3 regions of the Priestia veravalensis genome follow, and region 1 is predicted to be linked to each of the others. Evidence: predicted binding sites of a transcription regulator. Region 1 holds the regulator's gene; each other region holds the start of a gene.
The links. The regulator Rex, encoded in region 1, represses fermentation and respiration genes when NADH is low (regulators of the CRP and FNR family bind a similar motif). The targets are predictions, from matches to a motif close to TTGTGAAATATTTCACAA.

Region 1 (6,575 bases):
GCTGGTAAGACAACTTTTACCAAAGCATTAGCAAAAGGTCTTGAAATTAAAAGGAACGTAAACAGCCCTACATTTACTATTATTAAGGAATATAAAGATGGAAGATTACCCCTCTATCACATGGATGTATATCGTCTAGGGGATGAATTTGAAGATCTAGGCTTTGATGAATACTTTGAAGGTGATGGTGTTACCGTTGTTGAGTGGGCTCACTTAATTGAAGAGCAGTTACCAAAGGAATTTGTTCAAATTAATATTTATCATGATACGCCTAAAACACGTAAGCTTGTTTGTAAAGCCAAAGGCGCAAGATATATTGACCTATGTAAGGAGCTTTTTAACTATGAAAACATTAGCAATTGATACGTCAAATTTCGTAATGGGCGTCGCATTGGTTGAAGAGAATAAAGTAATTGGAGAAGTAATTACAAATCTGAAAAAGAATCATTCTATTCGCTTGATGAAGGCTATTGAATCGTTGCTGGCGGATTGTGATACATTACCAAAAGAATTAGATAAAATTGTAGTAGCAGAAGGGCCTGGTTCTTATACTGGTGTCCGCATTGGTGTAACCGTGGCTAAAACACTTGCGTGGACGCTTAACATTCCTTTAGTTGGAGTGTCTAGCCTTGAGATTGTAGCTGCTAACGGCCGTTACTTTAACGGACTTATCTCCCCGTTATTTGATGCGCGTAGACAACAAATTTTCACAGGGTTATATCGTTTTGATAATGGACAGGAACTACGTAATGAAGAGAAAGATCAGCTTGTTATTAATGAACAATGGGCTGGAAAATTGAAAGAATACAATGAGTCTATTTTATTTATTGGGAATGATATTGAAGCGCATAAAGAAATATTAACTAGCGTATTAGGAGAACAAGCACTCTTTGCATCCGTTTCACAATACAATCCTCGTCCAAGTGAATTAGCTTTTTTAGGTATGCAAAAAGAAGCAACTCCAGTTCATGCTTTTGTGCCTAATTACATTAGGTTAGCTGAGGCAGAAGCAAACTGGTTAAAAGCACAAGAAGCGAAAAATGAGTGAGAAAATGACTATGACATTGAAATTTCGTCTAATGAAAGTTGAAGATATTGATCAAGTTGTTGAAATTGAAAAACAGGCATTTGCAACACCTTGGAGCAAAGAGGCCTTCTATAACGAATTAACGGCCAATCAATTTTCTACCTACCTTGTAATGGAAATAGAGGAGCAAATTATTGGATATTGTGGAACTTGGATTGTAATTGATGAAGCGCATATTACCAATATTGCTATACTTCCTAAGTATAGAGGAAAAGGGTTAGGATATGCTTTGCTTAAAGCTGCGATGAATGTTGTGCAACAGCTAGGGGCACTTTCAATGACGCTTGAAGTAAGAACATCAAATCATATTGCACAGTCATTGTATAAAAAGCTAGGCTTTGAGGCTGGCGGCATACGAAAAAATTATTATTCTGATAACAATGAAGATGCATTAGTTATGTGGGTGAAATTATGACAAAAGAAAATGAAGTAATATTAGCAATAGAAACAAGCTGTGATGAAACGGCTGTTGCGATTATTCGAGGTGGTACAGAAATTGTTGCAAAATTGAAAGCCATAAACGCTTTGGGGGAGTTGTACCTGAGATTGCTTCACGGCATCATGTTGAGCAAATCACAATAGTTGTAGAAGAAGCTCTACATCAATCCAATATGACATTTGATGATATTGATGCAATTGCGGTAACAGAAGGACCAGGATTAGTAGGAGCATTATTAATTGGTGTCAACGCAGCTAAGGCGTTAGCTTTTGCTCATCAGAAGCCTTTAATTCCTGTACATCATATTGCGGGACATATTTATGCGAATCAACTTATTACGCCATTAAAATTTCCGTTACTAGCATTAGTTGTTTCGGGTGGACATACAGAACTTGTCTACATGAAAGAGCACGTTCGTTTTGAAGTCATTGGTGAAACAAGAGATGATGCAGCTGGTGAAGCATACGATAAAGTAGCACGTACGCTACAGTTACCATATCCAGGCGGTCCTCATATCGATCGTCTAGCTCAAGAGGGTGAACCCTTAATTGATCTACCGCGTGCCTGGTTGGAAGATGGCTCATATGATTTTAGTTTTAGTGGTTTAAAATCAGCAGTTATCAACACTGTGCATAACGCGAAACAAAAAGGTGAAGATATTAATCCACAAACATTAGCAGCTAGTTTTCAAGCTAGCGTAGTTGATGTTTTGGTAACAAAAACAGAAAAAGCTGTTCAAGAATATAACGTAAATCAACTGCTGTTAGCCGGTGGGGTAGCCGCAAATAAAGGGTTACGAGAGGCTCTACAGCAACGATTCGAAAAGTACTCTAATGTAGAGTTAGTTATTCCACCACTCTCTTTATGTACGGATAATGCTGCTATGATTGGAGCAGCAGCCAGCGTTTTATATCGTAAAGATAGAAGAGCGACCATGGCATTAAATGCGAATCCTGGGTTAGTGCTAGAATAGAGGATTGTGGATAATATAGTGGTTATCCACAATTTTCAATCAATTTAGAATTAACTGTGGATAATGCATATATTAAAGCCCATCACCAAAAGGTGTATGGGCTTCTTTTGTGTATAAACTGTTAGCTTTCCTCAATACTTAGCTGAAGTTCTTCCCACTCTTCCATTAATGTGGATAACTCTTGTTGAAAAGTTTGGTTCTCATTGTTTAAAAGCTGAGATTTTTCATGATCTTGGTAAATTACTGGGTCGCATAAAAGCTCTTCATTTTGCTCTAATTTTGCTTCCACTTCAGCAATTCGTTCTTCAATCTCTTCAATTCTTCTTTTTCGCTGCCTTAGAAGCTTTTTTTGTTCCTTATCTTGTATATATGACGCTTTGTCACTTTTCCCTACAGATAGTTCCTGAGCCATATTTGCTGCTTCAAGCTCTTTTCTTTCTTCCATTTCTGCTTTTTTCTCAACGTAGTAGTCATAGTCCCCTAAAAACTCTGTTGTTCCCTCTGGAGACAATTCGATAACCTTGTTGGTAACTCTGTTGATAAAGTAACGGTCATGGGAAACAAATAAAAGTGTACCTGGATAAGAGATTAATGCATTCTCCAATACTTGTTTACTATCTAGATCAAGGTGGTTAGTAGGCTCATCTAGAATTAAAAAGTTTGCTTTTTGCATCATCAGTTTTGCTAAAGCGAGTCTTGCTTTTTCTCCACCGCTTAGTGTGGAAACAACCTTTAAGACATCGTCGCCTGAAAATAAAAAATTACCGAGCACAGTTCGAATTTCTTTTTCAGTAGTAGTAGGGTAGTCGTCCCATAATTCATTGAGTACGGCTTTGTTAGACGTCAAGTTTGCCTGTTCTTGATCATAATAGCCTACTGCTACATTAGAACCGAATTGGATTTCTCCTGAAACAAAAGGAAGTTTATTCATTAAGCCTTTTAACAGAGTAGATTTACCAATCCCGTTTGGACCTACTAGGGCAATGCTATCTTGACGAGTAGCACGAAGGTTAATGTTTTTTACAATAAACTGATTTTCTTCATATCCAATGGAAAGGTTGTCAACTTTTAATACTTCATTTCCGCTTTGCCGTTCAATATCAAAGGAAAAGCTTGCACCTTTTTCACCATCGTTTGGCCGATCCATTAGCTCCATGCGTTCTAACTGTTTACGTCTGCTTTGAGCTCGCTTTGTTGTTGAAGCCCTAGCAATATTTTTTTGAATGAAATCATTAAGCTTTGCTACTTCATCCTGCTGTTTTTCAAATTGCTTCATCTCACGCTCATAGCGTTCGGCTTTTTGTGTTAAATAATTTGAGTAGTTACCAGGATATTTATAGGTGGTTTTTTGACTTACTTCATAGACTTGTGTAACCACTTTATCAAGGAAGTAGCGATCATGGGAGACAATTAGGATAGCGCCATCGTAATTTTGTAAAAATTGCTCTAACCAAGCCAATGTTTCAATGTCAAGATGGTTGGTAGGCTCATCTAAAATTAGCAAATCAGGTTTAGTTAATAACAGCTTAGCTAGAGCCAGTCGTGTTTTTTGCCCACCGCTTAGTGTAGAAATAGGGGTGGAGTAATCAAAGTTTGAAAAGCGAAACCCGTGCAGGATTGAACGAATGTCAGCTTCGTATTGGTATCCGCCTAGATCTTTAAAGGAAATTTGAAGCTGATCGTATTCCTTTAAAAGCTTTTCATAGTTGTTGGAATCCTGCTGATAAGAAGGGTCTCCCATTTTTTCTTCAAGCTTTCTTAGTTCTTTCTCCATTTTTTGCAATGGCTTGAAGACGGTTAACATTTCGTCCCAAATAGATAAAGTGGATTCTAACACTGTATCCTGTCCCATGTAGTCAATCGTTGTTTCTTTTGGCTTCATAATCTCTCCACTGTCGTAGGAAAGTTCACCAGAAATAATTTTTAGAAGCGTTGATTTTCCCGCTCCGTTTCGACCAACTAGTGCAATGCGGTCTTTAGATTGAACTTCAAGTTTTATATTTGATAAAATCGGGTCTGCCCCGTAATATTTCGTAATTCCGTTTAACTGTAGAATAATCATCGTTTCACCTCTACTCATTTCGACATAGTGTATTTTAACATATTTTTAAGACAGAAGTATGAATAGGTGCATGTCATAAGCATTTCCACAAAATTATGTGTAGAATTCATTATTACCACATAGACTGTGTTAAAATAAACTATAGACTACTGTTCATGAGTGAATAGAAGGTTCACTTAATGGAAGCGCTATCTAATTTAAAAAGAGAATCTTGCTAAGTCAAGCGGAGATCTGAACGATAGCCATTATATCTATCGTAATTAAGGGGGCACAAGATGAATACAGAAAACTTAAAAATACCACAAGCTACAGCAAAGCGGTTGCCGCTATACTATCGTTTTATTAAAAATCTACATGCTTCTGGTAAGCAACGTGTATCGTCAGCAGAATTAAGCGAAGCGGTGAAAGTAGACTCCGCTACAATTCGTCGCGATTTTTCCTATTTTGGAGCCTTGGGTAAAAAGGGATATGGCTATAACGTCAATTATTTACTAAGTTTTTTTCGCAAAACATTAGATCAAGATGAAGTAACCAGAGTTGCTCTGATTGGTGTTGGTAATCTTGGAACAGCTTTTTTAAACTACAATTTCATTAAGAATAACAATACAAAAATTGAATTTGCTTTTGATGTTATTGAAGAAAAGGTGGGCACTCACGTTGGAGACGTACCCGTTTATCATTTAGATAAGCTTGAAGAACATATGACAGAAGATATTTCTGTTGCGATCCTAACAGTTCCAGCTACAGTGGCACAGCAAATTACGGACCGCTTAGTCAAATGCGGAATCAAAGGTATTTTAAATTTTACCCCTGCCCGTTTAAATGTGCCAAGCTCTATTCGTCTGCATCACATTGATTTAGCCGTAGAGCTTCAGTCGCTGGTTTACTTTTTGAAAAATTACCCTGAAAATAATATATAATAGAATATATATGTAATAAAGGAGGGGAAACCATGGGATTAAGTGCAGGTAGTGTGATTTTAATTGTAATTTTTGCACTTTTAGTTTTTGGACCAAAGAAGCTTCCCGAGCTTGGTCGAGCTGTAGGCCACACGTTAAGGGAGTTTAAAAGTGCCACTAAAGGAATAATGGAAGATAACGAAGACGAGGGCAAGAAGAAAGAACGAAATCAATAGAGGAATGATTGACATATGAACGAACAAGAAATGTCTGTATATGATCACATTGGTGAACTGCGAAAAAGGATTTTAATCGTCGTCTTTTTCTTTTTTATTGCTACAATTGGCGGTTTTTTCTTAGCGGATCGCGTTATTATTTATCTACAATCAGCAGACGAGGCAAGCTCGCTAACAATGAACGCATTTAAATTGACCGATCCGGTTAAGATTTATATGCAGTTTGCGTTTGTAATTGGATGTGTTGTTTCTGCTCCTATTGCGCTCTATCAATTATGGGCATTTATAAGTCCAGGCTTGTATGATAAAGAGCGAAAAGTAACTCTTGGATACATTCCAATTTCAATTATCCTATTTCTTACTGGTATTTCGTTTGCTTACTTTGTTCTCTTTCCTTTTGTAGTAGAGTTTATGATTCGAATAGCGGATAAGCTAGATGTTAACCAAGTTATTGGTATCAATGAATATTTTTCATTTTTATTTCAGCTTACGCTACCATTTGGTCTATTGTTTCAATTACCCGTTGTCATTATGTTTTTAACAAGACTAGGTATTGTGACGCCACAGTTCTTAAGCAGTATCCGGAAGTACGCTTATTTTGTGTTATTAGTCATAGCGGCTTTTATTACACCTCCAGAATTGTTATCACACCTAATGGTTACAATTCCTTTATTCATCCTTTATGAAATTAGCATTATTATTTCTCGCATTTCCTATCGTAAAATGTTGAAACATAGACAACAATATGAAGAAGCCGTTGGAATTTCTTCTGAATAACAAAAAAAGAGGCTGGGACAAAACCCTCCTCTGAACCGAAAAAGCCGGTGAAATTTTACGACGAGTAAAATGTCACCGGCTTTGTTTATTTTTACATTAAAA
Region 2 (6,575 bases), on a different contig from region 1:
GTATGATATGGCCATTAAAAATGCTCGGTTGTTACACGCAGTGGAAGTTGTAAATATTGGAGTATCGAATGGAAGGTTTATGCATATAACAAAAGATCTAGTAGATGGAAAGAAAGTGATAGATGCCAAAGGGGGGATAGTTATTCCTCCTTTCGTAGAATTGCATACTCATTTTGATACCGCTTTGACTGCAGGTTGGCCAAGCTTTAATCGAACCGGTACGTTACAAGAAGGAATTTCAATATGGAACAAACGAAAAAAAAGTCTTACCATCAAGGACGTGAACGAGAGGGCTGAACAAGCATTAAAGATGTACATCAAGCATGGGGTGTTAAGTGTTCGAGCAGCAGTGGACATATCTGATGATGATTTAACGGCTTTAAAAGCTATTCTGCAAATAAAAAAAGTGTATGAACAAATTATCGATTTACAAATTATTGCTTTTCCGCAAGATGGGTTGTGGAAGTGCTTTGAAAATCAGGGGCGAATGCGGAAAGCACTTGAAATGGGAGCTGACGCAGTAAGTGCTGTGCCACATTTAGAAAGTAGTCAAGAAGAAGGAGTGCGCTCTTTGGAATACTGTTTTAGTCTCGCCAAAGAGTATGGAAGCTATATTCATATTTTTTGTGACGAAGTAGACGAAGTGAGCTCAACATTTGTACAAGAAGTAGCGAATTTAACCATTGAAAATGGGTTTGAAGGTAGGGTTGTAGTCAGCCACGTAAATGCGCTAGCTTATTATGAAAGTAAATATGCTGAATCAGTAATGGAGGCTATAAAGAAAGCTCGTTTAACCGTTGTTAGTTGTCCACTTATTAACAGTTCGATGCTAGGAAGAAATGATGCATATCCTAAAGCGACAGGAATTACCAGGGTGAAAGAATTAGATACCAAAAATATTAATATTTGTATTGCTCATGACGATATTCAGACTCCTTTTTATCCCTTCGGAGACGGAAATATGCTAAGAGCCGCTTTTATGGGAGCGCATTTAGCTCATATGACAGGAGAAGAACCAGTGAAAAGGGTTTTATCCATGATTACAGAACGACCAGCCGCTGCTTTTGGAAAAGGCAAAGCGTATGGAATTCAAGAAAGAAGTGAAGCTAATTTTTTACTTTTTGAGGAGCGGACGATTCGTGAGCTTATGCTTAACCAGTCGGTGCCTAGATATGTAATCAGAAGAGGGAAAGTTATAGCTGAAACGATTCCGGCTTATACGAAGTGGGGGTGTTCTTTGCAACTTATGTAAAAAAGCCAACGCGTGTGCGTTGGCTTTTCTGTATTAATATGCTAGAGCAAATAAACCTTTGATGTGTGACAAGTAACGAACGTTACTTGCTTCTTTCATTAGAGACGCTGGCAAACCTTTTAATTGCGTTTTATTTCCGCCGATTGTACCAATTGCATCTTTACGTCCAAGGCTTCCTAATGTACCAGAGAATACTGGAGAGAACCCGTGCATTGCGCCACCTTTAATAGCTACTGCTAAGTTCACGCCAATAACTTCTCCCATTTGCCAAGCTAGCTGTGCAGTTGGTGGGTAAGGGCGTCCTTCAGGCCCCATAACAACCGCGCTATCACCAGCTACGAAAATGTCTTCGTGAGAAGTAGATTGTAAGAATTCATTCACAAGAGCACGACCGCGGTTTACTTCGATACCAGAGTTAGCAACTACTGAGTTACCTTGAACTCCGCCAGTCCATACCATTGTTTTTGTTTCGATTTTGCTACCGTCTTTAAGCTCAACTGTTGTAGCATCCATTTTTGTAACAGGAGTTCCTGTTACAAATGTTACGCCACGTTTTTCCAAGCTTGATTGAGCGCGTTCTACTAGTTCAGTTGGGAAACCAGGAAGAACAGTTGGAGCAGCTTCTACACAGTATAGAGAAACATCTTTTGGATCAATACCGTGTTTTAGGCAAAGGCTTGGCATAAGGTCAGCATATTCACCTACAAGCTCGATACCTGTTAAACCGCCACCACCGACAACGATTGTTCCGTCAGCTTTATTTTTTGTTTTGCTAAATTCAACAATGCGCTCTTCTACGTGTGCACGTAGGCGGTTTGCATCATTTACTGATTTCAACACAAAGCTGTTTTCTTCTAGTCCTGGAATGCCGAAGTAAGCAGTTTCACTACCTAATGCAGTTACTAAGTAGTCATAGCTTAATTTTGTTCCGTCTTCTAATGCCACTTCACGTTGGTCTGGTGAAATTTCTTTTACTGTAGCAATCTTTAATTCTACATCTTTACCTTTTAGTAACTTTTCTAATGGAAGAGCTACTGCTTGTTCAGATAGTCCACCTACTGCTAAACGGTGCAGTTCAGTAATGATTTGGTGAGTAGAAAAACGGTTTACTACTGTAATTTTTGCTTCAGATGCACTTAAGTGTTGACGAGCTGTTAGGGCTGTTAGTAGACCACCATAGCCGCCACCTAAAATTAAAATATGTTTTGACATAGTAGATCGATCCTCCGTTCGTGCTTTATAAAATGATAGATTGTTATTATTTTTGTTTTTCGCCTGTTACTTCTAAGTAAGCCTGCGCAAAGCGGAATAGTTTTTGAACTTGTGGATCTTTGAGCATACGTAATAAACCAAACAAACCGATAGTTGTTGATTGGTTAGCTTCCGCACGATCACTTGCTTCGATTGCTGAAGCAGCAAGATCTTTCACTTTTCCTTCAATTGGTTCGATAAATTCTTTAGCACCAGCAAGTAAATCTTCTTTTAACACGTTATCTGTTAATAGAGACTGTGTTAAGTCGTACGTTTTTGTTAATACAGTTACCATTTCAGTTAGCTTTGGTAAGTTGTCAACAAGAACTGTTAATGATTCTTGAACTTCTGGTTTTAGCAATTGATCAAGTACATCTGATTGAGTTGCACCTTTAGCTTGAACCGCTTCTTCAGCCGGCTTTTGGATAGTTGATTGAGACATAAGAACGTCCTCCTTTGCTGTATATTGTTGCATATGTAGACACTTTAGCTGCTAGACTTCTAGTTTTGTTGTGAAGTCCTGCACATTTATCTATTGTAAATTTATTGCCTTATAAAAGCAACCGGTTTGGTGGAAAAACCTAAGAAAGAGTCGAACGATGCATTTATTGAAAATGAACTCTGTTTATTCAGAAAATAAGAATAAATTCCGATTTTTAGATTGACGATTTTATCGATTCTCACATATAATCTAAAATATAACATTTGATGTGAGAAGATATGACGTGAAGGTCATGAATGAACTATACCAAACAGCTATATTTGAAATTAATCGTGAAAAGTATATGGTCCATGTAAAGGACAGGCTTCGTAAAATTGAGCAGTTTAAAGGGAAAATTCGTGAAGTTGAACGTGTGCTTGAACTGCTAACACAAGAGGTTGTCATCGAGGCAATCATTTTAACATCAGCGATTGTAGAAGGTTTATCGCGAATGGAGGAAAGATAATGGGGATTGAAGAACTTAGCTTGGGCGTCAATACAACGTGGGTGGTACTAACGGCTGCTATGATTCTATTAATGGAAGGCGGCTTTGCATTATTAGAAGCTGGATTTGTACGGTATAAAAATAACGTTAATATTATCATGAAGGTATTTGCTGATATTACAATCGGAACGCTTTGCTTTTATATAATCGGGTTCGGACTTATGTACGGAGATGATTTAGGTGGTATTGTTGGTACAAATGGCTTTGCGCTAACGGGTAATTTATCGTATTTAGATATTCCAATCGGTTTGGAAACGTTCTGGCTGTTTCAATGTGCGTTTGTTATTGCTGTGATTTCCATTGTATCTGGCGCGGTCGCGGAACGAATTAATTTCTGCGCATATTTGTTATATGCAGTGCTAATGACCGCAGTTATTTATCCAATTGCGGTCACTCGCAGGTCTGGTTGGAATTACAGCAGGATGCGCTTTTGTCAGTACGCCTTCTGCCATTTTTATTGGTGCAGTTTCTGGGTTGTTAATGATGGCCGCAACAAATTGGTTAGAGGCAAGACGAATTGATGATCCAGTCGGCGCATTTCCGGTTCACGCTGCTGCTGGCGTATGGGGGACAATTGCAGTAGGGTTATTTGCTACAGATGGTGGTCTGTTCTTTGGAGGTGGCTTTGAGCTACTAGGGATTCAGTTCATTGGCTTAGTAGCATTGTCCGCGCGGGGCTTTATAGCAACGTGGTTTGGTTTAAAAGCAATTGCGCTACTTGTACCGCTTCGCTCCACAGAGGAAGAGGAAGAAGTAGGGTTAGATATTAGCTACCACAGTATTATAGCTGCCAATCAGTCTCATGAATTTATTGAATACTATAACCAGTACGAACAAACAGAACAAAAATAAAAGAGGCTGAGACATAAGTATTTCAGTCAATAATCTATCCGAACTATTGCGAGTTAACTACTTTTGATAGTTCGGATATTTTTTGTTGGTTCCAAAGACAATTAAAAAAAGCGAATTTCTGTAGCGTAATGGAGTAAACTTATTCTTCCAACCTAACGATGGTAGAACAGTTATCATTCGTCTGTGAGAAGAAATTATTTTGGTATGTCCCAGCTTCTTTTTATGTGTAAAAAAAGAAGAATTTTTCTAATTCCTGCAAAATGATTGAAAAGTCAGAAAATTTATGTTATAGTATAAAAAAGATAAGGAGTTGATTTCTTATGAAGAAAAATTTGCTGAATTCGTCGCCGAAATCGAATGTGAAAGTGTTAGATTCCCTAATTGCCGAAATGTTCTTAGATAAAGTTATTGCAGACTTTCAAAAAGCGAAATTGAAAAAAGAAATCGACCAGTCATTAGAAAAGAAAAGCAAAGAAGATTTCTTTAAACTAACTGATCAGCTAAAGAGTATTTCTTAATAGATGAGGCTGAGACATAAGTAGTTCAGCCTCTACTATACAGGAACGATTTTAATGCATCAAACTCGGAAGTTGTTTATTTTAATGATGCTAGACTAAGGTTGTCAGCAGTATAAGGATAATAAAGGTAAAAAAGCTGCAGTCGTTTAGACATTCTAAGCGCCTGCAGCTTTTTATATTCCGTTAAAAGGAGTTGAAAAATTCAGTAATATAAGCTACTATGTGAAGGATTATCACGATAGGTATAGTAGGATATTGCACATTACATAAGCAAGAAGAAAGGAGATTGCATGTCTAATCGAAGAATAGTCATTGCAGGAATTGAAAGCGGAGTAGGCAAAACGACTCTTACAATTGGATTGATGGGAGCACTCCGTCAAGAAGGCTATGTTGTACAGGGCTTCAAGTGCGGACCAGACTACATAGATCCAACGTATCATACAGCTGTTACGGGAAGGGTTTCAAGGAACATTGATAGCTGGATGCTTGAGGAAAAGATGATAGCAGCAATTATGAATCATGCGAGCGATGGAGCTGATATATCAGTTATAGAAGGAGTGATGGGCTTTTATGATGGAAAAGCACCCACCAGCAATCATGGAAGCACCGCTGAGCTTAGTATTTTAACAAACAGCCCCGTCATTTTAGTTGTTGACTGCTCTGGAATGGCAAGAAGTGCTGCTGCAATTGTGAAAGGCTTTCAGCTTCTTTCAGAAGAAGTCAACATCGTAGGCGTTATTGCAAATCGAGTCGGCAGTCAAGGGCATTTTCAACTAATTCAAGCAGCGGTTCAGAAGGAGTGCGGAATTCCAGTTGTAGGCTACTTGCCAAGATACAAACAGTTCTCTATGCCGGAACGACATTTGGGCCTTATCCCTTCAATAGAACGTGGTGACTTGCAACCCTTTTTTCATGAGTTAAGTCAAGCCATTTTAAAAACGATTGATGTAGAAAAAATTTATGAGCTTTCTAAGGCGCCCACTCTTAAAGGTTATACTGCTATCTTTTCGCCTCAAATACCTTTTAAAGTGAAAATTGCTGTTGCAAGAGATGCAGCCTTCAATTTTTATTATGAAGAAAATCTACAGTTATTAAAAGCAAAAGGTGCGGAACTTGTTTATTTTTCACCATTGCAAGGTGAAGAGGTTCCTAGTAATATAGATGGTCTTTATATTGGAGGGGGGTTTCCTGAAGAGTTTGCAGCAGAGTTAGCTGATAAAAACGAAGTGAAAGAGTCTATTAAGCAAGCAATTCATCGTGGAACACCGACGTTAGCAGAGTGCGGAGGGTTTATGTATTTAACCGAAGCAATCGTCACGACAGATAAAGAAAAGTTTGAAATGGTTGGCATCATTCCTGGAGAGGCACATATGCAAACGCAGCTTGCTGAGCTTGGTTACAGAGAAATTGAAGGTGCTAAAGGCAACTTTTTATTAGAAGGCGGCGTAAAAGCAAGAGGGCATGAGTTTCATTACTCAACTTTTCATTCAGCCCAAAAGCTTCCACACGCTTATCAGACAACAAGTATGGTAGGGGTAAAAGATGAAGGCTATTTAAAAGAGAATCTTGTTGCAGGCTATACGCACTTTCATTTCGGATCATCAACGGAGCTTGTTGAAAACTGGATAAACAAATGTGAAAAATTTAAAAGAGAAAGAAGCGATTCACTATGACAGCTGGGAAAGTATTTCTTGTGGGAGCGGGACCTGGAGACCC
Region 3 (6,575 bases), on a different contig from region 1:
AGACAAGTAACGATTGATTACTTTTTGTACAACATGTCCTTTCCCTGTCACCGATGCATAGTAGTTAAAGAACCCTGCTCCAAAGTCAATTGAAGCAACGATTAAATAACCGTATAAAAATGTCCATAGTACCGTGATACCAATTACTTCATAGCTCATAGTAGTCCTCCCTATTCAATCCCGCGTTTTTTCAATTCTTTTTCGACAGGATTTGCTCTAAAGGTACGAATAAGAACCGTCACGGCCGATACAATTAAAATGACGTATAAAGCAGCGAACAGATAAAGCATAATATCAACGTGCTGAGACGTTGTTGCTCCTTCTGCTGTACGCATAACGCCTCGAATAATCCAAGGCTGACGTCCTTCTTCTGTAAAGAACCATCCTGCTTCAATCGCAAGCATCGCTAGCGGCCCACCGGCTACTATTAAGTTAAGAAGCGGTTTGTTAAGCGGATTCCATGATTTTTTCTTTTTCATCACAATGTAAATAAATGAAATGAACGCAAGTCCCATTCCAATTGCAACCATCAAGTCGAACATGTAGTGAACAACAAGTGGCGGCCAATCTTCCTTAGGGTATTCTTCAAGCCCAATGACTTCAGCTCCCGGAGTTCCGTGAGCTAAAATACTGAGCGCATACGGAATTTCAAGCGCGTACTTCACTTCGTTATCTTCGGTTAAAATACCGCCTAAAATTAGCGAAGCTTCTTCCATTGTTTCAAAATGCCATTCAGCCGCTGCGAGTTTTTCAGGCTGATAGTTTGCTAAATATTTGCCTGACAAATCTCCAACAAGTGCCGTTACAATGGCAAAGACAAACGCAACGACCATTGATAAATGCAGCGCTTTTTTATGATAAACGTGATCGCGTCCTCGTAAAATTGCAAAAGCTGCAATAGCTGCAAGCACAAACGCAGACGTTAAATAAGCCGAGGATAAAACGTGCGACACTTTTGTCGGCGTCGCCGGGTTGAGCATAGCCGCAATCGGATTAATATTTGAAAGCACGCCGTTTTCATATGTGAAGCCCAGCGGTGCGTTCATAAATGAGTTTACCGTTGTAATAAAGAAACCCGATGCGGTTGCACCAAGCGCAGCTGGAATTAACAGCAGCAAGTGATACATTTTATTTTTGAAGCGATCCCACGTATATAAATAAATTCCGAGGAAAATAGCTTCAAAGAAGAACGCAAATGTTTCTAAAAAGAGCGGAAAGCTAATGGTTTGACCAGCTACCTGCATAAAGTTTGGCCATAGCAAACTCAGCTGCAGTGCAATCGCTGTACCTGTCACAACTCCGACAGCAACCGTGATGATATATCCGCGTGCCCATCTTCTAGCGAGCAAGTGGTAGTGTTCATCGTTTCGTTTAATTCCTATCCATTCAGCAAGTGCAATTAAGAGTGGAACCCCGACTCCTAATGTTGAGAAAATCGTATGCACAGCTAGTGTTAAACCGGTTAAGATTCGACTATACAAGACCGGATCATACTCAAACACAAACATTTCCTCCTTTATGTAGGAAGAGAATTTTCTCTTCTCTTAGCAGATTGTAGTTCCTAGTTTAAAAACTTCTTTTATAGTTGACCATACTGTTCACCATTTTGTTAAAGTTTGTTCACAATTTCACAATCTTAATTTCGACACAATTTTAGAAGGTCCTGTAAAAAAACAAGCTGAAATATAAAAAAGTCATGATCCCTTCTCAAAGAAGAATCATGACTGTTTTAACATCGTTAGGTTGTAAGAACACGTTCGTTCCATTCCACTCTTTTTTTAAATTGGTTTCCGAATTATCTCTCAATCGTTCCGATAAATCGCTAACCGAAAGACTTATGTCTCCGCCTCTTTTACTCTTCATTTCTCTTTTTTACTAAATAGTGTCCGTATGTAAAAGTTAGAAAAAACACAAGTCCTACAACGCTTCCTACTAGCAATCCACTTTGAAGGTTTCCATCGGGACCAGCTGTCACAATTAGTGTAAACACTCCTCCAAGCAGGAAGCTGCCAAGGGGAATAATATAATAAGGAACAAGATTTTCACGTTTGTTGTCATAAACATCCACTGATATCTTCAAATTTAAGTAACCTAATACAACAGCCGTTAAAATAAAAATAAACCAAAGGGGGTTTTCATAAGCATGTAAAATACCGTTTTGTAACCCGTCATAAACTAATAAGGATAAAATCCCTAATGTTTGAATGATAAAAGCCACTCGAATATTTTTTAAGTTTTGAACAATAAGGCGTTCATCTTTTATTTTCTTCATTGGAGCCCTCTCTTTCTACCCAAAAAACATCGTTAAGCGTTTGATCGACTGCATAACAAATTTCTAAACATAGTTTTAAAGTTGGATTATATTTCCCTTTTTCAATTAGGCTAATCGTTTGCCTTGTTACGCCAACCTTCTCAGCCAACTCACTTTGAGTTAAATCTGCTTGAACTCGAAATAACTTCACATTATTTTTAACTATATACCAATTACTTCCATTTTAATTGTAACATATACATGACATAATTCAATATATATATTACATTTTATCACAAATAAAAAAGCCGCCCTAACTTGTAGAGACGACTTTTAATAACCACGCTGCACTGCTGGATGAAGGAGCTGATAGATGACGGCTTCGTCACTGTGTTGTCTTGTTGCGGTTCTCGCTTCTTCCATCGTACCGATAAACTGTACTTCTCCCTCTTTTAACACAGCAAATCGGTGGCATAAACCTAGAATTTCATTCAAGTCATGCGTAATATAGATGACTGTTTTTCCTTCTCTCGTAAGCTTTTGAATGTATCTGCCAATCTCCATTTTCGACTGCAAATCAATTCCCACCGTCGGCTCGTCCATAAGTAAAATCGCTGGTTTATGAATGAGCGCAACGGCGATATTGAGCTTCCGCTTCATTCCGCCTGATAAATTTTGAACCTTTTCGCTCCATTTCCCCTCTAGCTGCACAGATTTACAAAGTGTTTTTAGCTCATCATCTGATACGGATCGCCCCGTCATTTTACTCCACAGTCGCATGTTTTCTTTTACCGTCAGTTCTTCCCACAGTGCAATATCTTGCGGGACGTAGCCAATTTGACTGCGAATGTGCTTTTTAGCTTTTTTTAAACGCTGACCGTTGATGACCACTTCGCCACCCGAAGGCTTAGTGAGCGTTGCTAAAATGGATAAAAGCGTAGACTTCCCTGCACCGTTTGGTCCTAGCAGTCCCAGTACCTCACCTTTTTTTACATGCAAAGACACTTTATTTAATGATTTTTTTCTTCCATAACGCTTACTTACTTTTTCAATTGAAATCACGTAATCGACCTCACATTCCACACTGCTTTTAACCATAATAAAATGGTGATGACTAGTATTGTTCCAAGCTGAATCCAAAGTTCTTTAGCAAGTACAAGCTGCTGCGTAACCAATAGATGCTGAGGAATCCATGTAGCAATTGCGCCTAGCCGCTCCGCTATGTCACTGATTGGGAAAAATACGCCCCCGATAATACTGAGCATCATCGCAATCAAGAATCCTGCGGTATAGTAGCGCCCGAGGTGACGTGATTCCGTAGCTAGCCAAAAGCTAAACGCTAAGCAAAAGCAGAGATATATAAGCATTAGCAGCAGTACTCTGCTATCTGTCACCGCTCCGACTTTCAAAAAGAAGAAAAAGCTCAGGACAGTTTGGATGATCAAAACAAACCCATATGCTGCTACCGATTGATACACATAAGACATGACGCCTTTTGGCAAGGTCTTCATTCGCTTGAAAATAGGCCCTTTTTCCTTTAGGACCCATTCCATCGCCATGAGCGACACAACAAGCGTCAAAAAGCCCCACAGCGGAACAGAGCGATTTATAGTCTGTTGCTTCTCATCAGGTTGTGCACCTTCTTGTCCACCAGTCACATATTGAATGGTCATTAACGGTTCTGGCTTCCACTGCTCGTCCGTATAGCGATACGCATCTTCCCATAGGGTTTCGGGCTTTTCCCAACGATAACGTTCATACAAGCGTTCTACTTGAATAGCAGCTTTACTGTTGCTCGATAAGCGAGTTACTTCACTAGCAATCACTTCTTCTACAACGCTCGTCGCAACTGACGCTGGCATTTTCACCAGCTCAATCGTTTCTTCATAATCTTCTTTTTTAATATTATCCATAAAGCCTTCTCGAACGATAAATAAGCTATCTACTTCATTTCGGAGAAGCTTTTTTTCTCCTTCATCAGCCGTTGTAGCTATCAATTTAATTCTCTCATTCGTCGTAACTCGCTGGATTACTTCCTTAGAAAGTTTACTTTGGTCTTCATCCGCAATGGCAACTGGAATCTTCACATCGTTCTCAACGTTTTGAAGAAACATTTGGCCTACATAAGCACCTGCAGCAGGAAGCACCAGAAGAAGTATCAATAAAAATGGCTTTCGGATAATAGCCTTCAGCTTCTCCATCATGAGATTCATAGGCTCACTCTCCTTTTTTGAAACAGTGCCGTCCAGAGGAGCGACAAGCTAAAAGCAGTGAGACCGTAAACGACGAGCCAGCTCATTGATTCTGACCAGTCTACTGACTCATAGCCTCCAAATAAGCCAAACATCATCTGCAGCGACCAGGCGTTAACAGACCAGGTTTGAAGCATTAGCAACCACTCTGGTAAATAAACGCTAGGTAAAATATGTCCGCCTACAAGAGAAGCTGCAGCAAGGAACAGAACGCCTACTAGCTGATACAGCTTTTCACTGACGAAGATAGCTTGCAAGAGAGCAAACGTTGCTAAAAAAGCGAATGAACTAGCTGCAACGCTGCCAATTAGTTGCCCCCACGTGTACGATAGTGACAAGTCAAGCTTCTCTATTCCTACTGCGTATAATCCTAGCGCTAAAACGAAAACGAGTAAGAACATACTGCTAAACTGAGCAAGATGAACGTGTAGTGAGGATACTCCGTGCGTCTGCATACGCTTAAGCACTGAATTTGAATGAAGTCCTTTTACAAAAAGCATGCTGCTGTAGCTCCAAATCATGAGCAGTACTAAAAAGAACGAGAGAATATAATACTGCTTCATATCTTGCTGAAATAAAGACGTCGCTATTCGTTCTTCAAACACGCTTCCACGATCAAGAACATGAAGCCCAAATGAAAGAAGGCTGCGACGAAATTCAGATTGTCTCTCTTCCGTGCTGGCTCCTTCTTCTTGTAGAAAGTGATCGATTGTATTAATGCCGCTTTGAGCAGCGGATGTATAGTCAGCTGCGCTATCCATGACATAGCGAAAAAGCTGGGCTTGAAGCGGCTTGTTTTTATTCCCCACTACAACAAGAGGCATGTTTTCTCCCGTTGCAATCGAATGACTAAAGCCATCTGGTAAAACAACAAACGCCGCAATCTCGTCTTTGGACAGCATTTGTTGTGCTTCTGTTTTTGTTGGATACACAGGATTGATAAGTGAGCTTAACTGCTCACTTTCCGTTAACTGTTTGATGACGTATTCTGTTTGAAGCGTATCATCTTCATCGACAATTGCCACCGGAAACTTTTGTATCCGTGCTTCATCCTCCATTGTTTCTGTTAGTATGACCCCTGCTCCTATTAAGAATAGAACAGGAGCAAGTAGAAGCAGGCTAAAAGACTTCCAGTTTTTTAGCATCGCCTTCCATGTGAATGAGCATAAATAAAAGAATATCTTCACCTGCTCTTCTCTCCCTGCATTATTACATTAGAATTGTAACTAGGTATGATAGTTTACTATATGGTTGTACAAGTAGATTCAGACCTACTGCAAACCTGATAAATTTAACAAAGCGGATAACATGCTGCACACGTCATCCGCTTTTGTATGAACTACTAACTGTTAAGATTAAGAAATATCAAGATCCATCATTAAACCTTGTAAGTTTGTGTAGAAGTCTTCTTGAATCTTCATTAAATCAACTGGCGTAATATCTTTTACGTTTTTACCGTTCTTAGAATCAATTGCTGGAATATCCGCCGCGTCTTTTAATTCAGAATTTGAGTTAATCTTTAAGTTGATATCAGCTGAATCTGTCGGCATACCAACTTTTAAGTTAATATCAAACTTGTAATCTGACTTTCCTTTTGAAGCATCAATGTTTTGATCTTGCTTAAGGTCACCGCTGAACGTGTAGCCAGGAGCTTGATCACCCAAGTCAAGCGTGAATTTGCGATCAGCTGTTTGTTTCGCATCCGTTTTTCCATTCACAACTGAATCCATTGTGAACTTTAAGTTTAGGTCTTCTGTTGTTGAATCAGAAGCGTTAACGCTAGCAACTAACTTTTCAGAACTCTTCTCTCCGTCAGCTGTAATGTCGTTTGTCACATCAAGCTCTACTTTGCTATCATTGTTGTCATTTCCAATCGTAAGAGCTAGCTGTTGAGCACGCTTGTTGTCCGCGTATTCTACATCTTTTGTTGCTACTTTTACATTTCCTACATTGTCTTTGTCATCAGCTGAAGTTGCAGCAAACTCTACGTTACGATCCACAATTACTTCATCATCATTGATGTAAACTGTTGATTTAAAGCCTTTAGGGAATTTAAGATCTTTCACATCTGT

Region 2: AS180_RS02160 (helical membrane plugin domain-containing protein) is a predicted target of Rex. The motif match lies at 3,014-3,031, and genes of this name have one in related genera.
Region 3: AS180_RS09495 (cytochrome ubiquinol oxidase subunit I) is a predicted target of Rex. The motif match lies at 1,617-1,634, and genes of this name have one in related genera.

The regions. Positions count from the first base shown of each region.
Region 1 is NZ_KQ758731.1:816-7,390, forward strand. It holds gene tsaE (tRNA (adenosine(37)-N6)-threonylcarbamoyltransferase complex ATPase subunit type 1 TsaE) at 1-363, shown strand, start outside; gene tsaB (tRNA (adenosine(37)-N6)-threonylcarbamoyltransferase complex dimerization subunit type 1 TsaB) at 344-1,048, shown strand; gene rimI (ribosomal protein S18-alanine N-acetyltransferase) at 1,053-1,502, shown strand; partial or broken gene tsaD (tRNA (adenosine(37)-N6)-threonylcarbamoyltransferase complex transferase subunit TsaD) at 1,499-2,499, shown strand; gene AS180_RS20555 (ABC-F family ATP-binding cassette domain-containing protein) at 2,621-4,561, opposite strand; gene AS180_RS20560 (redox-sensing transcriptional repressor Rex) at 4,837-5,481, shown strand; gene AS180_RS20565 (twin-arginine translocase TatA/TatE family subunit) at 5,514-5,696, shown strand; gene tatC (twin-arginine translocase subunit TatC) at 5,712-6,473, shown strand.
Region 2 is NZ_KQ758628.1:37,168-43,742, forward strand. It holds gene AS180_RS02150 (amidohydrolase family protein) at 8-1,252, shown strand; gene AS180_RS02155 (NAD(P)/FAD-dependent oxidoreductase) at 1,286-2,464, opposite strand; gene AS180_RS02160 (helical membrane plugin domain-containing protein) at 2,511-2,945, opposite strand; gene AS180_RS02165 (hypothetical protein) at 3,238-3,450, shown strand; partial or broken gene AS180_RS02170 (ammonium transporter) at 3,450-4,341, shown strand; gene AS180_RS02175 (IDEAL domain-containing protein) at 4,662-4,859, shown strand; gene AS180_RS02180 (cobyrinate a,c-diamide synthase) at 5,150-6,532, shown strand; gene cobA (uroporphyrinogen-III C-methyltransferase) at 6,529-6,575, shown strand, end outside.
Region 3 is NZ_KQ758644.1:35,747-42,321, forward strand. It holds gene AS180_RS09490 (cytochrome d ubiquinol oxidase subunit II) at 1-159, opposite strand, end outside; gene AS180_RS09495 (cytochrome ubiquinol oxidase subunit I) at 171-1,502, opposite strand; gene AS180_RS09500 (hypothetical protein) at 1,853-2,272, opposite strand; gene AS180_RS09505 (helix-turn-helix transcriptional regulator) at 2,253-2,477, opposite strand; gene AS180_RS09510 (ABC transporter ATP-binding protein) at 2,585-3,313, opposite strand; gene AS180_RS09515 (ABC transporter permease) at 3,310-4,464, opposite strand; gene AS180_RS09520 (ABC transporter permease) at 4,461-5,648, opposite strand; gene AS180_RS09525 (DUF6583 family protein) at 5,859-6,575, opposite strand, start outside.